DNA from 3 places in the Roseburia sp. genome. Region 2 is predicted to be linked to each of the others. Evidence: predicted binding sites of a transcription regulator. Region 2 holds the regulator's gene; each other region holds the start of a gene.
What was found. Region 2 encodes HrcA, which represses chaperone genes, less so after heat shock. Its sites were predicted from a motif close to TGTTAGCACTCNNNNNNNNNGAGTGCTAACA; they were not measured.
Positions count from the first base shown of each region.

Region 1 (7,568 bases), 270 kb from region 2:
CACCCCGTCCAGATCAAAAATAAGTCCTTTTAATGACATTTCTACACCTCCATACTTTCTCTCGCTCTTAGTTTTCCGATATCATCCTGTGTGTCTTCTCTCTTGTCTATGTTCATGCGTCCAGTTACCAAAACGTTTTGGTAAATTTATATTATCATCCTCTATTTTAAAAAGCAACAACGTTTTGGTAAATTGTCAATAAAATTCATGTACTGAAAAAACTGCGGTTGAATTTTACAGCAGACAAGCCTTTCTTTCCATACTTCCATCCGGTGAAACAGAAACACCGGCAAATCTGTTTATGTTGGTATTGAACGATTTGTAGTAAATAAAGTATAATGTCCATGAGCTCATTTTGACACCTCTCAAAATACAAAGAAAGGAACACCATGAAAACAGGACTTGTAGTAGAAGGCGGCGGTATGAAATGTGCATACAGCGCCGGTATTCTGGACAAATTTTTAGATGACAATATCACATTTTCCTACTGCATCGGCGTATCTGCGGGTGCTGCAAATACGCTGTCTTATCTTGCAGGACAACGGGGACGTAATCTCCGTTTTTATACGGAACATCTAAGGGATCCGCGCTACTTAAGCGTACGAAGTTTAGTACATACTGGAAACTTATTTGGCCTGCAGTATATTTACGGGACACTGACAAATTCCGATGGGGCAGATCCGCTTAATTACTCTGCCGTCATGGAAAATCCGGCTGAATTTTATATGCCTGCAACCGATGCCGCAACCGGGCGGGCAACTTATTTTTCCAAATACGACATTGTCCGTGACGACTACCGTGCTGTTATGGCAAGCTGCGCCCTGCCTGGTTTCTGCCGTCCTGTAAAAGTAGGGGATCGTTACTATTACGACGGCGGTGTTGCCGATTCGATTCCGCTGCACCATGCGATCGAACAAGGCTGTACCAAAATGGTGGTTATCCTCTCAAATCCAAGGAACTTCGTAAAAAAACCGGAGGCACACCGCCCGCTGTATAAACATATGCTGCATAAATATCCGAAAACAATCCAAAGCATCGACAACCGGCATATTAATTATCAGGCATCCATCGACCTTGCCTGCCGGCTAGAAAAAGAAGGCTATGCTTTTATCTTTGCACCAAGCCGCCATATGCCGCTTAGTACTTTTTCCAAGGATGCTGCCTTAGAACAGGATCTTTATGATCTCGGAGTTGCAGATTATGAAGCCCGCGCAGAAGAGTTGAAACATTTTTTGAACTAATTTATCTTACAAATAAAAGGACTTTTACCACTATGACCAAAGATCTTACCACCGGAAAAATCATGCCGATCCTGATCCGCTTTACGATCCCGCTCGTGCTCGGCAACCTGTTCCAGCTTACCTACAATGCCGTAGACAGTATCATTGTCGGGCATTTTGTCGGAAAAGAAGCACTTGCCGCTGTCGGCATCTGCAATCCGATTTCCACTCTGATGATCCTGTTTTTAAACGGACTGTGCATGGGTGCCAGCATTTTAATGGGAATGCAGTATGGGGCAAAAGATTACGACACGCTGCACCGCCAGATCAGTACCACCATGCTCTCCGGCGTTATTTTTTCGTTGATCTTATCCACAGCATGTATCCTGTTTGCAAGACCGATCCTGATCTTAATGCAGGCGGATGCAGGTATTTTATCCCTCACAACAGAATACTTACAGATCATCTTTTTAGGATTGGTCTTTACTTTTCTGTACAACTTTTTTTCGAGCACACTGCGTGCACTCGGTGACAGCAATACCCCTCTTTATTTTCTGATGATCAGTGCCGTTTTAAATATTTTAGGGGATCTGTTTTTTGTTGTCGTGTTGAAAGCCGGCAGCAACGGCTGCGCGGTATCTACCGTGCTGAGTGAAGCCTTATGCTGCGTTTTCTGTGTCATCTACATCCAGAAAAAAGTGCCCTTATTAAGACTTGGGAAAAAATGGCTGGTGTTTGACCGTTCACTTTTACTGCGCACGATTGCATATGGCTGGACATCAGCATTGCAGCAGGCAACTGTACAGCTCGGGAAACTCGGGATCCAGGCGATCGTCAACACCATGGGCGTTTCGGTTGCTGCCGCATTTGCCATCGTAAACAGAATCGATGATTTTGCCTACACGCCGGAACAGAATATTGCGCACGCCATGACTGCCCTGATGGCACAGAATAAAGGTGCCGGAAAAAAAGACCGCATGCGGGAGGGATTCCGCTGCGGTATGATTCTTGAGATCATTTATGGTCTGATCGTGTTTGCGCTCTGCTTTTTATTTGCAAGAGAATTTATGCTCTGCTTCATCAAAGATGAGGAAGTCATTGGACACGGTGTCATCTACCTGCATCTGATCTCCCTGATGTATATACTGCCGGCTGTCACAAACGGAATCCAGGGGTATTTCCGTGGCATCGGAGATTTAAAGATCACACTTATCAGCAGTTTTGTAAACATGGGAATCCGCGTGCTTGCCGCCGCACCTCTCGTCTTTAAAATGCATCTTGGCATTGAGGCGCTGCCGTATTCCTACCTTGCCGGCTGGATTGCCATGCTGATTGTGGAGCTGCCGCTTTTGCTGCGCAAAGTACACAGCAAATAAACAAGAAAAAAGGACTCTATCCGTTTTGGGGATAAAGTCCTTCTTTTTCTATTTTGTATCTATACAATTATCTCTTCAGGCACATTGTCTGATTCTCCCACTGTATCCACAATCTGTCACTTTACGCGCGCAGTCAGATGGTCTCCTTCCACGTCAATCAGGATCGTATCGCCTTCCCTTACCTCATCTGCAAGAATCAGTTTTGCAGAAAGTGTCTCCACATGTTTCTGTAAGAAACGCTTTAACGGTCTTGCACCGTAAACCGGATCGTATCCGTTGTCCACGATATACTGCTTTGCCGCATCTGTCAGCTCTACTGTGATCTCACGGTCAGAGAGACGTTTGTTGAGATCTGTGATCAGAAGGTTGATAATGTTGCCGATATTGCCTTTTGTGAGCGGCTTGAACATGATGATCTCATCGAGACGGTTCAAAAATTCCGGACGGAAATGTCCTCTCAGTTCATTCATGACTGCCTCCTCACACTCCGGATTGATATCTCCGTTGTCATCAATTCCTTCGAGCAGATGCGCCGAACCAAGGTTTGACGTCATAATAATGATCGTATTCTTAAAGTCAACGGTTCTGCCCTGCGAATCTGTGATACGTCCGTCATCAAGTACCTGTAACAGCACATTGAATACATCCGGATGTGCTTTTTCCACCTCATCAAACAGTACAACAGAATATGGTTTTCTGCGGACTGCCTCGGTGAGCTGACCGCCCTCATCGTATCCGACATATCCTGGAGGCGCTCCGATTAAACGGGAGACGGAATATTTCTCCATATACTCACTCATATCAAGACGCACCATGTTAGACTCGTCATCAAACAGACTTGCCGCAAGTGCCTTTGCGAGCTCTGTCTTACCAACACCGGTAGGTCCTAAGAACAGGAACGAACCGATCGGCTTTGTCGGATCTTTGATGCCTGCTTTGGAACGGATAATCGCTTCTGTAACCTTTGTGACACCCTCGTCCTGTCCGATGACACGTTTGTGCAGTTCCTCATCGAGATGAAGTGTCTTGTTTCTCTCACTCTCCGTCAGTTTTGCAACCGGGATACCGGTCCAGCGGGAAATAATACGTGCGATCTCTTCCTCACTGACATTTTCATGTACCAGGGAAAGATCACGGTTCTTTACTTCCTCTTCTTCGGCTTCCAACTGTTTTTCTAACTGCGGCAGCTTGCCATACTGCAGTTCTGCTGCTTTTTCCAGATCATAGTTCTGCTGTGCGGTCTTGATCTCATTTTTGACTGTCTCGATCTCCTCACGCAGTTTCTGGACTTTTTCTACCGATTTCTTTTCATTTTCCCACTGTGCTTTTTTCGTATTAAACGTATCGCGCAGTTCTGCCAATTCTTTCTGCAGGTCAGCGAGACGCTCCTGACTTAACCTGTCTGTTTCTTTCTTTAATGCAGTCTCCTCAATCTCAAGCTGCATGACACGACGGTTTAATTCATCAAGTTCTGTCGGCATGGAATCAAGTTCTGTCTTGATCAGGGCACATGCCTCATCCACAAGATCGATCGCTTTATCCGGCAGGAAACGGTCAGAAATATAACGGTTTGAGAGCACTGCTGCCGATACTAACGCAGAGTCTGTGATCTTTACACCGTGGAACACTTCGTAGCGCTCCTTTAAACCACGCAGAATGGAAATCGTATCCTCAACCGTCGGCTCATCCACCATAACCGGCTGGAATCTTCGCTCTAACGCTGCATCTTTTTCGATATATTCACGGTATTCATCAAGTGTCGTTGCACCGATACAATGCAGTTCACCACGCGCAAGCATAGGTTTTAACAGCTGTCCGGCATCCATCGCACCATCCGTCTTTCCGGCTCCGACGATCGTGTGCAGCTCATCGATAAACAGGATGATCTGTCCGTCAGAATTTTTGATGTCATCCAAAACTGCTTTCAAACGTTCCTCAAATTCACCACGATACTTTGCACCTGCGACCAGAGCACCCATATCCAGTGCAAATAACTTTTTGTCTTTTAAGCCTTCCGGCACATCCCCTTTTACGATACGCTGTGCAAGTCCCTCTACGACTGCAGTCTTACCTACACCAGGCTCACCGATCAGTACCGGGTTATTTTTCGTCTTACGGGAAAGGATGCGGACTACATTACGGATTTCATCATCACGTCCGATGACCGGATCAAGTTTCTGCTCTTTTGCACGTGCTACCATATCGTAACCGTATTTTTCAAGGGTATCGTAGGTAGCTTCCGGATTGTCCGAAACAACACGCTGGTTGCCGCGCACGGTTGAGAGTGCCTGTAAAAACCGGTCTCTCGTGATCCCATACTCTTTGAAGATCTCCTTCATCGCCTTGTTCGGATATTTTAACAATGCAAGAAAAAGATGCTCCACGGAAACATATTCGTCTCCCATCTGCTTTGCCTCGTCCTCTGCATGGATCAGCACTTTATTTAAGTCCTGTCCGACATAGACCTGACCGCCGGATACCTTTACCCTTGCTGCGAGATGTTTTTTGGCGTTATCCAGGAAATGCTCTTTCTGGATATCCATTTTTTCTATCAATTTTAAAATCAGTCCGTCTTCCTGCTGCAGCAATGCAACAAGCAGATGTTCCTGCTCGATTTCCTGATTGCCATATTCATATGCAAGTTTTTCACAATCATTGATCGCTTCTACGGACTTCTGTGTAAATTTCTGAATGTTCATATATCTTCCTCCCTCTTATTCAATTGTGGTCCAAACTGGACATCTATATCAAATGATGGAGAACCATCATGAGTTTTCTTACTTATTTCTTTTATTTCTATTTTTTCTGTTTACAATTTGTGTTATACACCTGATTGTTAGCACTGTCAAGAGGTGAGTGCTAATTATTTTATAAAAAAAATATAAACTGTCCTGCGAATACGATATGCTCTGCATCCGCAGGACTTTTTCCCTCACAATCCCCTATTCTTCTATCCGGATCACATCTTTCAGCACATAATGAAACGAAGGTGCAGACGCAAACTCATTCTCCGTATATCCCTGATTCAGATCATAAGTATCGTCCGGGTCATCCGGATCTGCCCCGACATAATCTCCCCGGAACACATCCAGTTTCCCCTGCTCAAACTGCCGGATCACTTCCTGCATTTTTTCCGCTGTGCCATCAGCAGCCGTGATTTCATTTAATTCTAACATCTGCACCCAGTCTTCTTCAAAACCGGCACCAATATCATTTCCATTGACCGTTCCTTTGATACTTTTCTCAATCACACGGTCGTTTAAAACTGCATCCACAGCTCCCATCATATAGGGTTCCCAGTTGATCTTGCATCCGGTAAGATAAGTGGTCGGCGCCACATCTTCCATACTCTGGTTATAACTTACCAGATAAACCGGGATCCCCGCAGCAGTTTCCTCACACGCGGTAGCCGGGCCTGCGGTATCCGAATGCTGTGATATGATCACACAGCCCTCATCGATCAGGTCTTTGGCATACTTTTTTTCCGTCCGGTAATCATTCCATTTATTGGTATAACGCACTGTCATCACCGCTTCCGGTACAACCGATCTCACTCCGAGCAAAAATGCCGTATATCCGGAGATCACCTCCGCATAAGGATAGGCTGCAACATATCCGATCTTTGCCTGCTGCTCTGTGATCACGCCTTCTTTGATCAGTTCTTTCATTTTCATCCCGGCTGCCACTCCCGCCGTATACCTTCCCTGATAAATTTTCCCCATGAATGTATGATAATTTTTTAAGAGGGGCTCTTCATTTGCATTCGCACATGTTGCCATACAAAACTCAATCCCGGGATATTTTTCTGCAAACTCCTTCGTAACGGTTCCATAATTATAACTGGTCGTAAAAATCAGGTCACATCCGGCATACACAAGCTGCTGTAAGTACTCTGATTCCGTTCCCTCCGCAACATTATTGAGTGCAATGACTTTTACCTGATCCCCGTATTTTGTCTGGATTGCCTCCTGCGCATCAATAAAATTGCTGGTATATGCGGTACTCGCATCTCCAACATACACAAAACCAACAGTGATCTCTTTTTCTTCGTCTCTCAGAAAGTATACAGATGCCGACACAAAAGCAATCACAACCAGACAGGTGCACAATGTCACAAGATATACTTTTTTCACCCTACTCCTCCTCTTTTTCCCTGCTATGATCTGCATGTGCATGTTCTTTGTACAGACTGTATATGTCAATCTTTCCATTGTCAATCAGTCCTAACATAACATCGACAAGTCTTGGATCAAACTGCGTTCCCCTTCCATTTTTCAGTTCCTGTATCACATAGGTCATATCCAACTGTTTCCGGTAAACGCGATTCACCGTCATTGCATCAAATGTATCTGCAATTCCGATAATTCTGGCATTGATCGGGATTTCTTCTCCTTTTAACCCGTGCACATATCCTTTTCCATCATATCTTTCATGATGATATAAGGCACCCTCTTCCACATGGTCTACGATTGTGAAACTTTTTAAGATCTCCGCACCTTTTGTCACATGCGATTTCATAATTCCATATTCCTCGTCCGTTAATTTTCCCGGCTTATTTAAAATCCGATCGGGAATACCGATTTTTCCGATATCATGTAAAAGCGCTGCCCTTTTCAGATCCTCACAGCTTTTCTCATCAAACCCAAGTTCTTTTGCGATCAGTACGGAATATTCTGCCACACGCTCAGAATGCTGACTCGTCCTTACATCTTTAGCGTCTACCGTCTTAGCAATCGTAAGTACCGTCTCATTCCCCATTTCCAGCTGCTTTTTTACCAGTTCAATCTCCTTTTTCTGAAGATTGATCACTCTCTGCACCTGTGTATGAAAAATCATCCAGGTCAGATAAGCTACTGCTAACGTAAACACTGCCACTATATAAACCACAAACCACCAGTGATCGTAGATCTCTGCCTTTTTTTCAATGGTATACACACTTTCCACTACCGGATTCTGTCCCTTATGATCCAGC
Region 1 is NZ_JBGLEJ010000005.1:1,533,491-1,541,058, forward strand. It holds partial or broken gene ACDD58_RS18205 (HAD-IA family hydrolase) at 1-39, opposite strand, end outside; gene ACDD58_RS18210 (patatin family protein) at 390-1,241, shown strand; gene ACDD58_RS18215 (MATE family efflux transporter) at 1,274-2,596, shown strand; gene clpB (ATP-dependent chaperone ClpB) at 2,713-5,295, opposite strand; gene ACDD58_RS18225 (BMP family ABC transporter substrate-binding protein) at 5,539-6,729, opposite strand; gene ACDD58_RS18230 (HD domain-containing phosphohydrolase) at 6,731-7,568, opposite strand, start outside.
Region 1: a site for HrcA is predicted at 5,431-5,461, ahead of clpB (ATP-dependent chaperone ClpB). Genes of this name have one in related genera too.

Region 2 (7,568 bases):
CCATAAATACCCGTATCAGCGGTTTTGCTGCAAGTGACAGGGCTGCGGCAAGGATCACGGCAAGACTGCACTCAAATTTATAACAGAATGCCAGAATTTCTTTTAACCGTTTCTTATTATCTGCTCCATAATTGTACCCAATGAGCGGCTGCGCACCAAATGCAAATCCAACTAATACCAGCACAGCGATCATATTTACTTTCATAACGATTCCCATTGCAGCCACTTTTTCATTGCCGTAAGGCAGTAAAAAACGGTTTGTCAGTGCCATTCCAAAACTCTGCATCAGATTTGTGATCGATGCAGGGATTCCGATGGCAAAAATCGGCTTCAGTTCATCAGCCGAAATATGAAATCCCACAGGGTTTACAGACAATTTCTGGCTTCGTTTCAGTAAAAACCACAGAAAATAAAGATCTGCACATATATATCCGATGACCGTTGCTATTGCAGCTCCTGCTGCCCCAAATCCAAGCAGAGAAATAAATACCGGGTCTAACACCATATTCACAACTGCACCCAATATCGTTCCTACCATAGACGACTTCGCAAAGCCTTCCGTACGGAGCAGGTTTGATGGTGTAAAGGATAAAATAATAAACGGTGCTCCGATCACAATACCCGTATAATATGCAGACGCATAACACAATGTATCTTCATCTGCTCCCAGCATATGGAGAATTGGCATGCGAAAAGCCAGCATTATGATAATCACCAGAATACCACATAAAATTGCAGCATAAAAAAAGAATACGCTCATCCTTCTTCCGTCGTCATCCTGTTTTTTCCCAAACATTCTTGAAATAACAGAGCTTCCTCCAAGTCCAAAGATATCTCCCAGTGCGATCATCAGCGTAAAAACCGGTGCTCCAAGTGATACACCCGCCACAAGATCAGTATTTCCTGTCCCTGCAATAAAATAAGTATCCACCATATTATAGATCAGCGATACCACCATGCTGAGCACTACCGGAAGTGCCATTGTAAAATAAGCCTTAGATACCGGTGCTTTTTCAAAAATTTCGTTTTCTTTCATTTTTCTGTTATCTGCCCTATTTTTAGATATCATCTAAGGATTCTTTGATCTTATCCATGAATCCCTTTTTCTTTTTCGGCTTTTCTGCTGTTCCTGCGCTCTCTGCCGACTTTTTTAAAGTATTACCTGTCGCCTCATCAAATTTACGCAGTGCCTCTTTTGCTTCTGCATTTAAAGATGTCGGAACCTGTACCACCAAAGTTACGTAATGATCACCACGCACAGCTTTATTGCGAAGAGAAGGCACACCTTTTCCTTTCAGACGTATTCTCGTATCTGTCTGAGTACCTGCTTTCACTTCGTATAAAACATCACCATCCACCGTATTAATGCGAACCTCTCCGCCTAATGCCGCCTGTGCAAAGGAAATCGGTACCGTAGAATAGATATTCATATCCTGGCGCTGGAAGATCGGATGACGAGATACTACTACCTCTACTAACAGATCTCCACGCGGTCCGCCATTGATGCCAGGTTCACCTTTTTCACGGATTCTGACACTCTGTCCATTGTCAATTCCGGCAGGAATCGATACCTGAATTTTCTTTTTACTTGAAATGTATCCTGTTCCACGGCAATCAGGACATTTATCCTTGATCATCTTTCCGGAGCCGCCACAGTCCGGACAGGTCTGTACATTTTGTACTGTCCCAAAGAAAGACTGCTGGGTAAATACCACTTTACCTTTACCACCGCATTTTGTACAGGTCTCCGGTGTTGTTCCCGGTTTTGCACCTGTACCATGGCATTTCTGGCACTCATCCTTTAAGACCATCTCGATCTCTTTCTCACAGCCAAATACAGCTTCCTCAAATGTAATGCGGACGCTGGTACGCAGATTCTGACCTTTCATCGGTCCATCATTGCCACGTCTTCTTGATCCACCGCCGAAGAAATCTCCGAAAATATCCCCAAAGATATCTCCCATATCCATACCGGAAAAATCAAATCCGCCTGCTCCACCGGCACTGCCATCAAATGCCGCATGACCAAACTGATCATACTGTTTTCTCTTCTCTGCATCACTAAGCACTGCATATGCTTCCTGTGCCTCTTTAAACTTTGCCTCCGCTTCCTTATCTCCAGGATTCATATCCGGATGATACTTTTTGGCAAGTACACGGAACGCTTTCTTGATCTCAGCATCTGTTGCCGTTTTACTCACGCCTAAGACTTCATAATAATCTCTCTTATCTGCCATAACGTTTTCCTCTCTCAAACTGCATACAGGGCTTCCGGGAAAACCCCCGGAAACCCCGTTGTATTTTTATTATTTCTGATGATTAAACTTCTTTGAAGTCTGCGTCTACGACATCATCATCTGCAGAAGATCCGCCAGCCTGTGCGTTACCGCCCATGCCGCTCATGTCAGGACCTGCACCTGCTGCTCCCTGTGCTGCCTGTGTCTGCTCATACATCTTTGCAAATACCTTCTGAGCACTCTCTGTCAGTTTTTCCTGAAGGGATTTCAGCTCTGTTACATCAGCTTCTGTCATTTCTTCCGGATTCTGATGTGCATCTAAGAATGATTTTACTGCATTCATATCAGCTTCTACTGCAGATTTATCAGCCGGATCAAGGTTTGCCCCAACCTGATCTAATGCCTGCTGTGTCTGGAATACGAAGGAATCAGCATCGTTTCTTGCATCGATTGCTTCTTTTCTCTTCTTATCCTGTGCTTCGAACTCTGCAGCTTCTTTTACTGCCTTATCGATCTCATCATCAGACATGTTAGAACCTGCTGTGATCGTAATATGCTGTTCTTTTCCAGTTCCTAAATCTTTTGCAGATACATTTACGATACCGTTTGCATCGATATCAAATGTAACTTCGATCTGCGGAACACCACGACGTGCTGGTGGGATACCATCCAGACGGAACTGTCCAAGGGATTTGTTATCTCTTGCAAACTGTCTCTCACCCTGTACAACGTTGATATCTACTGCTGTCTGGTTATCTGCTGCAGTTGAGAAGATCTGGCTCTTCTTTGTAGGAATTGTTGTATTTCTCTCGATCAGTCTTGTTGCGATACCACCCATTGTCTCGATGGAAAGTGAAAGTGGTGTTACATCAAGAAGTAAGATCTCACCTGCACCTGCATCTCCTGCAAGTTTACCACCCTGGATAGATGCACCGATGGCAACACACTCATCCGGATTCAATGTCTTACTTGGCTCTTTGCCTGTTAACTGTTTTACTTTATCCTGTACTGCCGGGATACGTGTAGAACCACCAACTAATAATACCTGACCAAGATCAGCATTAGTAAGTCCTGCATCTCTCATAGCATTCTGAACCGGGATAGCTGTCTTTTCAACGAGATCATGTGTCAACTCATCGAATTTTGCTCTTGTTAAGTTCATATCAAAGTGTTTCGGTCCCTCAGCAGTTGCTGTGATGAACGGAAGGTTGATATTTGTGGTTGTTGCAGAAGAAAGCTCTTTCTTTGCTTTCTCAGCAGCTTCTTTTAATCTCTGAAGAGCCATCTTATCAGTAGAAAGATCAACACCTTCTGCTTTCTTGAACTCATCGATCATCCACTGTGTGATTCTGTTATCAAAATCATCACCACCAAGATGTGTATCACCGTTTGTAGATAATACTTCGATAACACCATCGCCAATCTCAATGATAGAAACATCAAATGTACCACCACCAAGGTCGTATACCATGATCTTCTGCTCTTTCTCATTGTCAAGACCATAAGCTAAAGCTGCTGCTGTCGGCTCGTTGATGATACGTTTTACATCAAGACCTGCGATCTTACCTGCATCTTTGGTTGCCTGACGCTGGGCATCGTTGAAGTAAGCCGGAACTGTGATAACAGCCTCTGTTACTTTTTCTCCTAAGTATCCTTCTGCATCAGCTTTTAATTTCTGTAAGATCATTGCAGAAATCTGCTGTGGAGAATACTGTTTGTCATCAATTGCTACTTTATAATCAGTACCCATATGTCTCTTGATAGAAGATATGGTCTTTTCTGCGTTTGTAACAGCCTGACGTTTTGCAGGCTCACCTACTAATCTCTCGCCTGTTTTTGTGAATGCAACGATAGATGGTGTTGTTCTTGCACCTTCCTGATTTGCGATAACGGTAGGTTTTCCACCTTCCATAACAGCTACACAACTGTTTGTTGTACCTAAGTCAATACCAATGATTTTACTCATAATGATTTCCTCCTCATCTAATATCTATGAAATACTTAGTTTGCTACTTTTACCATACTGTGTCTTACTACAGTATCTCTGTACATATATCCCTTCTGGAGTTCTTCTGCTACTACATTTTCTCCTAAGGTTTCATCCTCCACATGCATTACTGCGTTGTGGAAATTCGGATCAAATTCTGCACCGACTGCTTCGATCGGTGTTACACCTGCTTCCTCTAATACGGTAAGCATCTGGCGGTAGATCTTATCCATTCCGACAACAAAAGCATCTTCTTTGCTTTCTTCCGGAACAGCTGCAAGACCACGCTCGAAGTTATCAATTACCGGCAGGATCTTTTCTACGATCGTTTTGGCTCCCATATCGTACATCTGTGATTTTTCCTTTTCTGTACGCTTACGGAAATTATCGAACTCTGCCATCTGTCTTTTGACTTTGTCAGTAAGCTCTTCGATCTGCTCATCCTTTTTATCTTTTTTCTTTTTGAAAAAAGATTTCTTTTTATCTGAATCTTCAGAATCCGTATCAGCATTTTCTGCTTCTTCTGTATCTGCTGTCTCAGTTGTCTCTTCCGTGGATGTCACATTTTCATCCGTCTGGGTTTCAGAAGCATTTTCCTCTGTGGAATTCTCCATTGCTTCGTCTAATACCTCTTCATTCATCTCTGACATCTATGAACCACCTTTCTATGTCTGTTCCTTATCCTTGTTTAAAATTCCATCTAAGGAATTTTTCAAGGTTTTCAGGTTATCCATTACTTTCTCATAATCCATTCGCTTCGGTCCGACAATTCCTATCGTTCCACGAACGCCTTCGCCCAATTCATAAGTTGCTGTCACAACACTGCAGTCCTTCATGGTCTGGATCGGGCTTTCATTTCCTATATAAACCTGAATCCCTGTATTATCATCATCTAACAGGTTTTCAGTTACAAGGCTCGCTAACTGCTGTTTCTCCTCAAATGTGGAGATCAGCTCACTCGCTTTCTCCGAATCACTTAACTCCGGATATTTAAAGAAGTTGGTTGTTCCGCTTGTATAAATGCGGATGTCCTCATCCTGTCCCATCGTCTCTGCCACAGTATCAAGCACATCACTGATGATGTCACTGTGAATGCCTGCCTGCTCTTTCAGCTTTGCAATGGTTCCAAGATTGATCTCCTGCAATGCAAGACCATTTAAATTCGCATTTAACAGGAAATTCAGTTTTAACATCGTCTCATTATCGATTGGTTCACTGACCGGAATAATTTTATTCTTGACCAGATTTCCTTCGGTAACGATCGTTGCTAAGATCTGTTCTTCATTCATATTGGATAACTGGATGAACTTTACTTTATTCTTATGGAACGTCGGTGCTGTTACCATCGTTGCATAATTGGTATTGTTCGCCAGTATCTTTGCCACTTGCTGCAACACCTGATCCATCTTCTCCGTGTGTTCGATGACGAAACTCTTCATCTCATCGACCTCACGTTTTTTCTCTTCCATCAGATGATCCACATAAAAGCGGTATCCTTTGTCAGAAGGAATCCTGCCGGCTGAAGTATGCGGCTGTAAAATGTATCCAAGTTCTTCCAGATCTGCCATCTCATTACGGATCGTTGCAGAGCTTAAATTCAAATCGGTATACTTGGATATCGTTCGTGATCCAACCGGTTCGCCTGTCTCTAAATAGTTGCGGATGATTGCATCAAGAATTTTCGTTTTTCGTTCGTCTAACTCGAATTCCTCGTCCATTCTCTTCTCCATCTCCATACTCTGTAACTCTCTGTAAGAATCTGGCATCTGCCTTAGTTCCCAGTTACTTTTTATATCTGTTAGCACTCGTTATTGTGGAGTGCTAACATCTATGTACTTAAAATAGCACCATCATATTCTTTTGTCAACACTAATTTTTATAATTTCTGCGGTTTTATATTTTTTTTATAATTTTACGGTTTTATTCCTTTTTCTTCCTATATATATGAGGATCAATCCGATCAGAACACTGCCACTAACAACCACCAGATAACGCACCAGATGATTTCCTGCATCCAGTCCCAGACTCTCCATGATCTTTTTATACCAGAAATATACCAGCATGTGTAAAAGAAAAATCTCAGTCGAGAGTTCACGCATAATCTTTGCCATTGCTCCCCGCTTATCGCTTACCGGACAAAAAGCGGCTGCCAGAAAAAGATTTGCCGTGACAAGAGGTGTCATTAGATACATATCATGGGATGATTCGCCGATTTTCTGAGTGACGATCCACTCTTCTAACATCATGAGTGCCAGAAAAACTATCGTATGCCATCCATAATCATTTTTTCTGATCCGGTCTGCCTTTACCCGGAACAAATATCCCATCGTCACAAACGGGAATCCAAAAAACAGGCCATTTCTTGCGGTAGCAAATACAGAAAGATACCATCTGATCTCATTTGCAGCCGGCGAAAGATCATCAAAAGCATGATGATAAGTGTTATGGCAGACTCCAGCCAGATATAATAGTACGGCAGCCACTACAATGCTTTTTACGCTCCATTGAAAGTGCGTTGCAAGAAGATACAATAACAGTACCGCCACAACCGTTGCAAGAAGATACCATAGCTGTATATAAGAACCGATCAGAAAAAATCTTCTCGCCAGTTCTGACAAATTTTCGGCAGCACTTCTTTTTTTCTCCCAGAACCGGTCAATGATCGGAATCAGATATAACAGACTCCACCATACATACATCTTTATAATATGGAAAAGATATTTTTTTACCCTGCCTTTGTCCGCTATTTTTTCTCCCATAAAATAACCGGTACATACAAAAAAGAACGGCACTGCCATCCGGCAGATTACCTGCTGAAATTCGTGTGAAAATACCGGAGCAGCCTCTTCAAATGGTGGAATGTGAATGGCAACAACTAGAAATGCTGCTGCAAATTTCAGAAAATCAAGTGCCCTGTATTCATTTTTTTCCGATAGATATATCGTAGACATCTAAAATTCCTTCCCTGTCCTGCTTTATTCCTTTTCTTTTTGTCCCTTATTTCTTCTATGCCTGAATACAGCGATCCCGATCACCGACAGGATTCCAAGACCGCTCAAAACAGCACCCGTTTTTAAATACGGTGTACAGTAATAAAATTCGATCTGATGTATTCCCTCCGGCACATCAACTGCCATATACATCGTATCCGCCTTTAAGATCTCTGTTTCCACACCATCTATGTACGCCCGCCAGCCGCTGCTGTATGGGATCGTCATACAGAGCAGTCTCTCCTGAGCGTTTTCTAATGTTCCCGAAATACGATTTGTATCCATGACAACATTTTTTAAAACATCCTGTTTTAAATTTTTCGTCCAGCCATCGATCTGTTCCATCGGCTGACA
Region 2 is NZ_JBGLEJ010000005.1:1,261,362-1,268,929, forward strand. It holds gene ACDD58_RS17070 (MATE family efflux transporter) at 1-1,036, opposite strand, end outside; gene dnaJ (molecular chaperone DnaJ) at 1,059-2,237, opposite strand; gene dnaK (molecular chaperone DnaK) at 2,320-4,203, opposite strand; gene grpE (nucleotide exchange factor GrpE) at 4,239-4,874, opposite strand; gene hrcA (heat-inducible transcriptional repressor HrcA) at 4,890-5,990, opposite strand; gene ACDD58_RS17095 (acyltransferase family protein) at 6,129-7,175, opposite strand; gene ACDD58_RS17100 (YfhO family protein) at 7,200-7,568, opposite strand, start outside.

Region 3 (7,568 bases), 830 kb from region 2:
TGGATTTCTGGATATCTAAAAAAACAGGTGCATTTTCTGTAGCATTTTCCGGCTTTGATGTGGCACATACATGATAAATTAACGTTTCCTGTCCCGGCACTTCCAGACATATCTTTCCAAAATTCTTTCCGGCATGCATTTTTTCTGCCACAATGTAATATTCTACATCGCAGACGCTCCCCACGAACATCTCATCGGTAACCCTTGGCTTCTTCAGGGCTAAAAAACCTGCATCTGAACTGACTCTGATTTCAAGATAACCGTGCTGGCTTCTGTTTATCTGAAAAGTTTCCAGTCTGTTTTCATGTACCTGATAAAATACAGTATTGCTCTCTTTTAGCAAAACCTCTGTACGCTTCTTTTTATGAATACCGATCAAAAACTCTTCTACCTTTTGACCGGAGGGAGTTCCTTTTGACAATCCCTCATACAAAAGCATTTCTCTTTTTTCACCGGAATGAAATATATTTTTAAATTTTCCAGAATAAAACAGATGAAATGCCTCTTCAAAATCATTTTCTGACAGTCTGGCAAAATCAGATAAATTTTTTATTTTCCCGACAGAAGATTCCGCATACAATTTAGAAACAGACACAACAAAAGAAAGGTTATATTCACCCTGTTCTACTACAATACAGAACTCTCCTTTTTGAATATCACCTTCAACCAGACCATAACTATGAAATTGGTAACGAATCCTTATTTCTTCCCCTTCAAACTGTGGTGTCAGACATTCCATCCTCGGATTGGAAGAATATACGATTCCACGCATCGGCACATGATTTGTGCTTGTGATCACAAAATCCCCCGAAACGTCATTTCCTTCCATTGCAGTAATGTCAATTTTATCCACAGAAATTGAAAGAGATGGCTTTAAGTGTTCGAATTTTCCCCTTGCCAGTTGTTGTATCCGTCTTCGCAAATCGACACCCGCTTTTTCTCTTTTAATTGCTTGCTTTTTCAATGACAATCATTATAATAGATTATAAACCAATTTGGAGGAGTTCGCAATGATAAAACACAAAGACCATTTTCACGGAAGTGATTTAGAAAAAATAGAGCAGATCTACGGCATCAGAAAAGAAGAGATCGTCAGTTTTTCTGCAAATGTTAACCCGCTTGGTGTATCACCGCTTCTTCGTACCGCTCTTTCCGAGCAGATCGATGTGATCACGACATATCCTGACAGGGAATATACATCTCTTCGTAAATGCATCGCAGAATACTGCGGTACAGAATATGAAAACGTCATCGTAGGTAACGGTTCCACAGAACTGATCTCTCTTTTTATACAGATTGAGCACCCGAAAAAGGCAATGGTCATCGGTCCTACTTATTCCGAATACGAACGTGAGATCTCTCTTGGCGGAGGTACGACACTCTATTATCCGCTTCGCGAAAAGGATAATTTCCGTTTAGATGTTGATGATTTTATCTCTCATCTGAACGAAAGCATTGATCTGATCGTTATATGTAACCCGAACAACCCTACATCATCCTGCATTACAAGAACAGAAATGCGTCACATCTTAGATGCATGCAAGGAACATGACATTTATGTCATGGTGGATGAAACTTATGTGGAATTTGCCGATAATATGGCTGATATCTCCGCTGTGCCACTGACAAACTATTATAACAATATTGTCATTTTACGTGGTACCTCAAAATTTTTCGCGGCACCGGGACTCCGCCTCGGCTATGCGATCACAGGCAACCGTGATCTGATCAAATCTATCAATACCAGAAAAAATCCATGGACGATCAATTCCCTGGCTGTCGTTGCCGGAGAGACGATGTTCCGTGACACTGCATACATCAAAGCTACCAAAGACCTGATCTCTTCAGAGCGTGCAAGAATTTATCAGACATTCCAGAAAAGCCCTGATTTTAAAGTATATGAACCAAGCGGCAATTTCATGCTGGTACGCATTTTAAAAGATGACCTTACTTCCCAGGATCTATTTGACCGTGCGATCCGTGAAAAAATGATGATCCGTGACTGCTCCACATTTCCATTTCTGGATAACAAGTACATCCGGCTCTGTATCATGAATCCAGAGGATAATGACAGACTGCTTGCCTGCCTGCTCCGGTAAATATCCGGTCAGACAAATCTGTTCACCAGCATTTGTTTTTGTAATTCATCAAAATATAAAATCTTATTTTCAGCACAAATTTCAACGCATTTTCCTAGAACAAAGAGTCGCTTGCGACTCTTTCGCACTCGAGCGGTGCTGTTTACAGCTAACTTCTTCTCCGCGAGATGCGTAATTTCCTATGAATTTAAAAAACACAGCAGATCTTTACAATCTGCTGTGTTTTTCACGTTCTTATTTATTACAACAGATTGTATCACAAAGCCATACAATCTATTGTTTTTTCTCTTAGAGACCTGTTATTACATCATTCCCATGCCAGGGTTGCCTGCCGGAACTGCCGGAGCATCTTCTTTGATATTAGCAACAACAGACTCTGTTGTAAGCAGTGTAGATGCAACAGAAGTTGCGTTCTGTAATGCTGTTCTTGTAACTTTAACCGGGTCAAGAATACCGTTCTCAACCATATCTACATACTCTTCGGTTGCTGCATTGAATCCGATACCGTCTTTAGACTCTTTTACCTTATTGATGATAACAGCGCCCTCAAGTCCTGCATTTGCAGAGATATAGTATAATGGAGCTTCCAGAGCTTTTAAGATAACTTTTGCACCAGTCTTCTCATCACCCTCTAAGGTGTCAGCTAACTCAGCAACAGCTTTAGTTGCATGGATATATGCAGAACCGCCACCTGCGATGATACCTTCTTCGACTGCTGCTCTTGTTGCGTTTAAAGCATCTTCCATACGAAGTTTTGCTTCTTTCATCTCTGTCTCAGTTGCTGCACCGACACGGATAACTGCAACGCCACCTGCTAATTTTGCAAGTCTCTCCTGTAATTTTTCTTTATCAAACTCAGATGTTGTCTCCTCGATCTGTCCACGGATCTGGTTTACTCTGCTTGCGATCGCATCTTTGTCACCAGCACCGTCAACGATCACTGTGTTCTCTTTCTGGACTTTTACAGATTTTGCACGACCTAACTGATCCATAGTTGTGTCTTTTAATTCCAGACCAAGATCAGAGCTGATCACCTGACCACCTGTTAAGATTGCGATATCTTCAAGCATTGCTTTTCTTCTGTCACCATAGCCAGGTGCTTTGACAGCTACTACATTGAATGTACCACGCAGTTTGTTGACGATCAAAGTGGTAAGTGCCTCACCCTCGATATCCTCAGCGATGATAAGTAATCTTGCACCGCTCTGTACGATCTGCTCTAACAGAGGAAGGATCTCCTGAATGTTGCTGATCTTCTTATCTGTGATCAGGATATATGGATCGTCTAATACTGCTTCCATTTTATCCATATCTGTGCACATGTAAGCAGATACATAACCACGGTCAAACTGCATACCTTCTACTAAATCAAGCTCTGTCTGCATTGTCTTAGATTCCTCGATCGTGATAACACCATCGTTGGAAACTTTTTCCATTGCATCAGCAACCATGTTACCAACATTCTCATCTCCTGCAGAGATTGCAGCTACTTTTGCGATCTGGTCTTTGCCATTTACTTTTGATGACATTGCAAGAATTGCTTCTACTGCTTTGTCTGTTGCTTTCTTCATACCACGGCGGAGGATGATCGGGTTTGCACCTGCCTCAAGGTTCTTCATACCCTCCTGTACCATTGCCTGTGCTAAAACAGTTGCTGTTGTGGTACCATCACCTGCAACATCGTTTGTCTTTGTTGCAACTTCTTTTACAAGCTGTGCACCCATGTTCTCGAATGCATCTTCTAACTCGATCTCTTTTGCGATTGTAACACCATCGTTTGTGATCAGCGGAGCGCCGTAAGATTTATCAAGTACTACGTTTCTTCCTTTCGGTCCTAATGTTACTCTTACGGTATTTGCCAGTTTATCTACACCTGCACCTAATGCTGCTCTTGCTTCTGTGCCATATTTAATTTCCTTTGCCATATCTGTCTACCTCTTTCTGAAATTTATTAATGATAAAAATCTGTTTTACTTTGAACAATTATTTATTCTACAACTGCAAGAATATCATTCTGTTTTACGATAATGTATTCTTCTCCGTCTAATTTTACTTCTGTTCCTGCGTATTTTGAATAAATTACCTTCTGTCCGGCTTTTACCTGCATGGTAACTTCTTTTCCATCAACCATTCCACCAGGACCTACGGCAATAACCTCTGCCTCCTGTGGTTTTTCCTGTGCACTGCTTGTAAGGATGATACCTGATTTTGTGGTTTCCTCTGCCTCACACTGTTTTAATACGACTCTGTCGCTTAATGGAACTAATTTCATGTTGCTTACCTCCTGCTTATGATCATCTGTTTTATTTCTTTTGAGTAGTTATTAGCACTCATTTCTTTTGAGTGCTAACTTATGGTTCATATAATAGATTTTTATATTTGAATCTGCAACCAAATATATTTCTATTTATAATTATTTATTCCAATATTTTCTTATTTTTTCTCTCTTTTTCTCATTTTTTTATAAGTTCACTCATTTTCTGTGATTTTATACTTTTTTTATTTTTTCAGCGGAGACTGTTTTACCGTGCGTTTTACGGTCTGTTTTACTGTCTCCTTCATTGCTTTATTTCCTTCCATCCAAAGCAGTTTTAAGGCTCTTGAAAACAGTTTCTGCCGCTCCGGTGAAAGTTTACTGGTTTCTTTCATCAGTTCCTGTATTTTCTTCCATTTACTGTGGTAAAAATCATCTACCGTACGGATCCCGACTTTTTCGATCATATCAAATGCCGTCTCCACGATCTGTGCTCTCTCTTCCCCGTCTAACTGGTAAATCCATGATTTTATCGTTTCATCCAACAACAGGCTCTGCGCCGCAACCTGATCCACATGTACAAAAGATCTTCCGAGTACCTCCCATGACATGGCATCGTGCTGCTGGATCCCGCTGTTTGAGCTCTTGACAACTTCAAACGACTCCTGATGTTCTAAGAGCATTCCGACAATGGAAGATTCCGGCAGGATCGTGTGCAGCTTCGGCAGCATGCGCTGGTACTCTGTGCTTTCCACCATATCGCTCCTGAATCCCGGACCATCATTGCTGTACACATTTAAAATCTGGTTCTGGATCTGCGGATCACATTTTACGGAGGCATACACGGCAAAATTTCCACCCTTTGAATGGCCGCCGACACGCACCCTCTGCTTTTTGTCTGTCACAGCACGGTTCAAATATTCCACTGCCCGGAGCTGTCCCGGCGTTTCTGACAGATAACCCATATTAAAATCTTCCCGCCAGCCCGTGATCGTGTTGTCTGTTCCGCGAAATGCCACATACAGGCTGTCATCCGGCAGTTCCACACAGACCGCCGAAAACTGAAACTGTTCCTCATCCCGGATCTCATTGACATAGCAGCGTAGTTTTACATCCGAAAAACGTTTTGTTTCCGCCATTTTCTCCATAACAAACGGGGCCGATTTCGTCATGGATACCCGTGCCAAGATTTCGTCTTTATCATTCTTTTCCCAAAATTGTCCGGATGCCTCCTTAAGCGGTACAGCCGGCGCATTTTCCTCTGCTGTAACGATCCCCTCAAAATCAACATATGCAAGCTGCGCTAAAATCAGATTATCAACTTCATTAAATTCATCTGCCTCAAACGATAAATCCCCGCGCCAGTCCATATAATCCATGATATTTGCCATATTTTTCCCCCTGTCTTTTATTCAGATCAGCCCATAATGTTTCAGTCCGTTCCAGATCCCATCTTTATGGATATCTGTGGTAATAAATTCTGCCGCATTCTTTGCCACATCCGTACCATTTCCCATGGCAATCCCATGTGCCACAAATTCAAGCATTTCCACATCATTAGCACTATCCCCGAATGCATAAGTATCTTCTTTTGCGATTCCAAGAAACGCACAGAGACGCTCAATGCCACTTGCCTTGGAATGCCCCGCCTGCCCGATCTCTAATATTCCATCCGGCTCATGGACGATCATATCAAACTCCGTTCCCAGTTCTTTCCTGACAAGTTCTACATCTGCATTTCCAAGTTCCGCACTCAGCTTATTTACCTCATATTGTGCAATTCCGGTAATACTTTTTAGGTTTTCCCCAAGCTCATTTCTCAGATAAATGACATATGGATCATCCTTGAAGTCTTTTTCATCCACATAAATATAATTCGGTCCCTCTAGTACCATTGGTATCTGGTATTTTCTAAGTACTGTAAGAATATGTTTGATTTGTTCGTTGGTCAGTAAAAGTTCAAATAACTTTTCTCCCTCGAATTCAATGTGTGTGCCGCATGCTGCCACAATGCCATCAAACCCGAGTGCCAGTAATTTGGGACTTTTGATATTGGATCTGCTTCTTCCACTGCACAGGAAGGCATAATGCCCGTTTTTTCTTAGTTCTTTCAATGCTTCTTTTGTGCTTTCCGGTATATTCATCTTAAAATCCCATAATGTACCGTCTATATCAAAAAATACTGCTTTTTTCATTATATCGTCTATTTTTCCCTTCTGTCGTGATGGTTTTTATTCTAACAGAATTTTCCCATTAAGCAAAGTATTTTAAAATCCATATCACCGTATAATCGAGTAGGAGGGAAATCTGAGTGATTTCCCGACCTCTCACACCACCGTGCGTACCGTTCGGTACACGGCGGTTCAGTCAACTTAACAAGTAACACACCTTTCGGTGTAGTAATCTAACATTGAGATTAATCCAAAACGGGTTAGTCTTTCTTTTGTAACGGCTACATTCATGGCACCGCCTTGACAGCAGTGTGCGATTCTCGCACCATTATAAGCCGTTGAGTACGCTAGTTTCTTATATACCCCTAGCTTTATTAAGTTCTTCGCGCGATTCTGTGGAGTTTTCCAATGTTTCCATATATACATGCGCAATCGAAATCTTATGCTTTGGTCGAGCGTGGCACATAACACCTTCATACTACCTATTTTAAAGTAGTTAATCCACCCTCTGATAAGCTGATTAAGTTTCTCAACCTTATAGCTGTTACTAACGCCCCAGCTACGACAAGTGAGTTCTTTCATTCGCCTCTTGAACTTTGCTACTGATTTTGCATGTGGTTTTGCCTTAAATTGGTGTGCTCTTGAATCAAAGTAGAATCCGAAACCCAGATATTTCAATCCTCTTGGTCTATCTACTTTGCTCTTGGTCATGTTAACTTTGAGTCCTACTTTCTCTTCAATAAAACGAGATATGTTTCTCATTACACGATTGGCAGACATTTCGCTTCCGACCATAATAATACAGTCATCCGCGTATCGTACAAAGTTAAGCCCTCTCTTTTCCATTTCCTTATCAAGTTCATTCAGCATGATATTTGCCAGTAATGGTGAAAGATTTCCTCCTTGTGGTGTTCCCACAATAGAATCCTCATACTCATCATCAATCATGATTCCACTGACAAGATATTTCCTAATGATCGAGATAACATCTCCATCTTTTATAGTTCTGCCTATGATGGTCATAAGCTTGTCATGGTTTACTGT
Region 3 is NZ_JBGLEJ010000005.1:432,419-439,986, reverse strand. It holds gene ACDD58_RS13315 (DUF5717 family protein) at 1-922, opposite strand, end outside; gene ACDD58_RS13310 (histidinol-phosphate transaminase) at 1,011-2,099, shown strand; gene groL (chaperonin GroEL) at 2,402-4,024, opposite strand; gene groES (co-chaperone GroES) at 4,087-4,371, opposite strand; gene ACDD58_RS13295 (DUF2974 domain-containing protein) at 4,599-5,744, opposite strand; gene ACDD58_RS13290 (Cof-type HAD-IIB family hydrolase) at 5,766-6,548, opposite strand; gene ltrA (group II intron reverse transcriptase/maturase) at 6,726-7,568, opposite strand, start outside.
Region 3: a site for HrcA is predicted at 4,421-4,451, ahead of groES (co-chaperone GroES). Genes of this name have one in related genera too.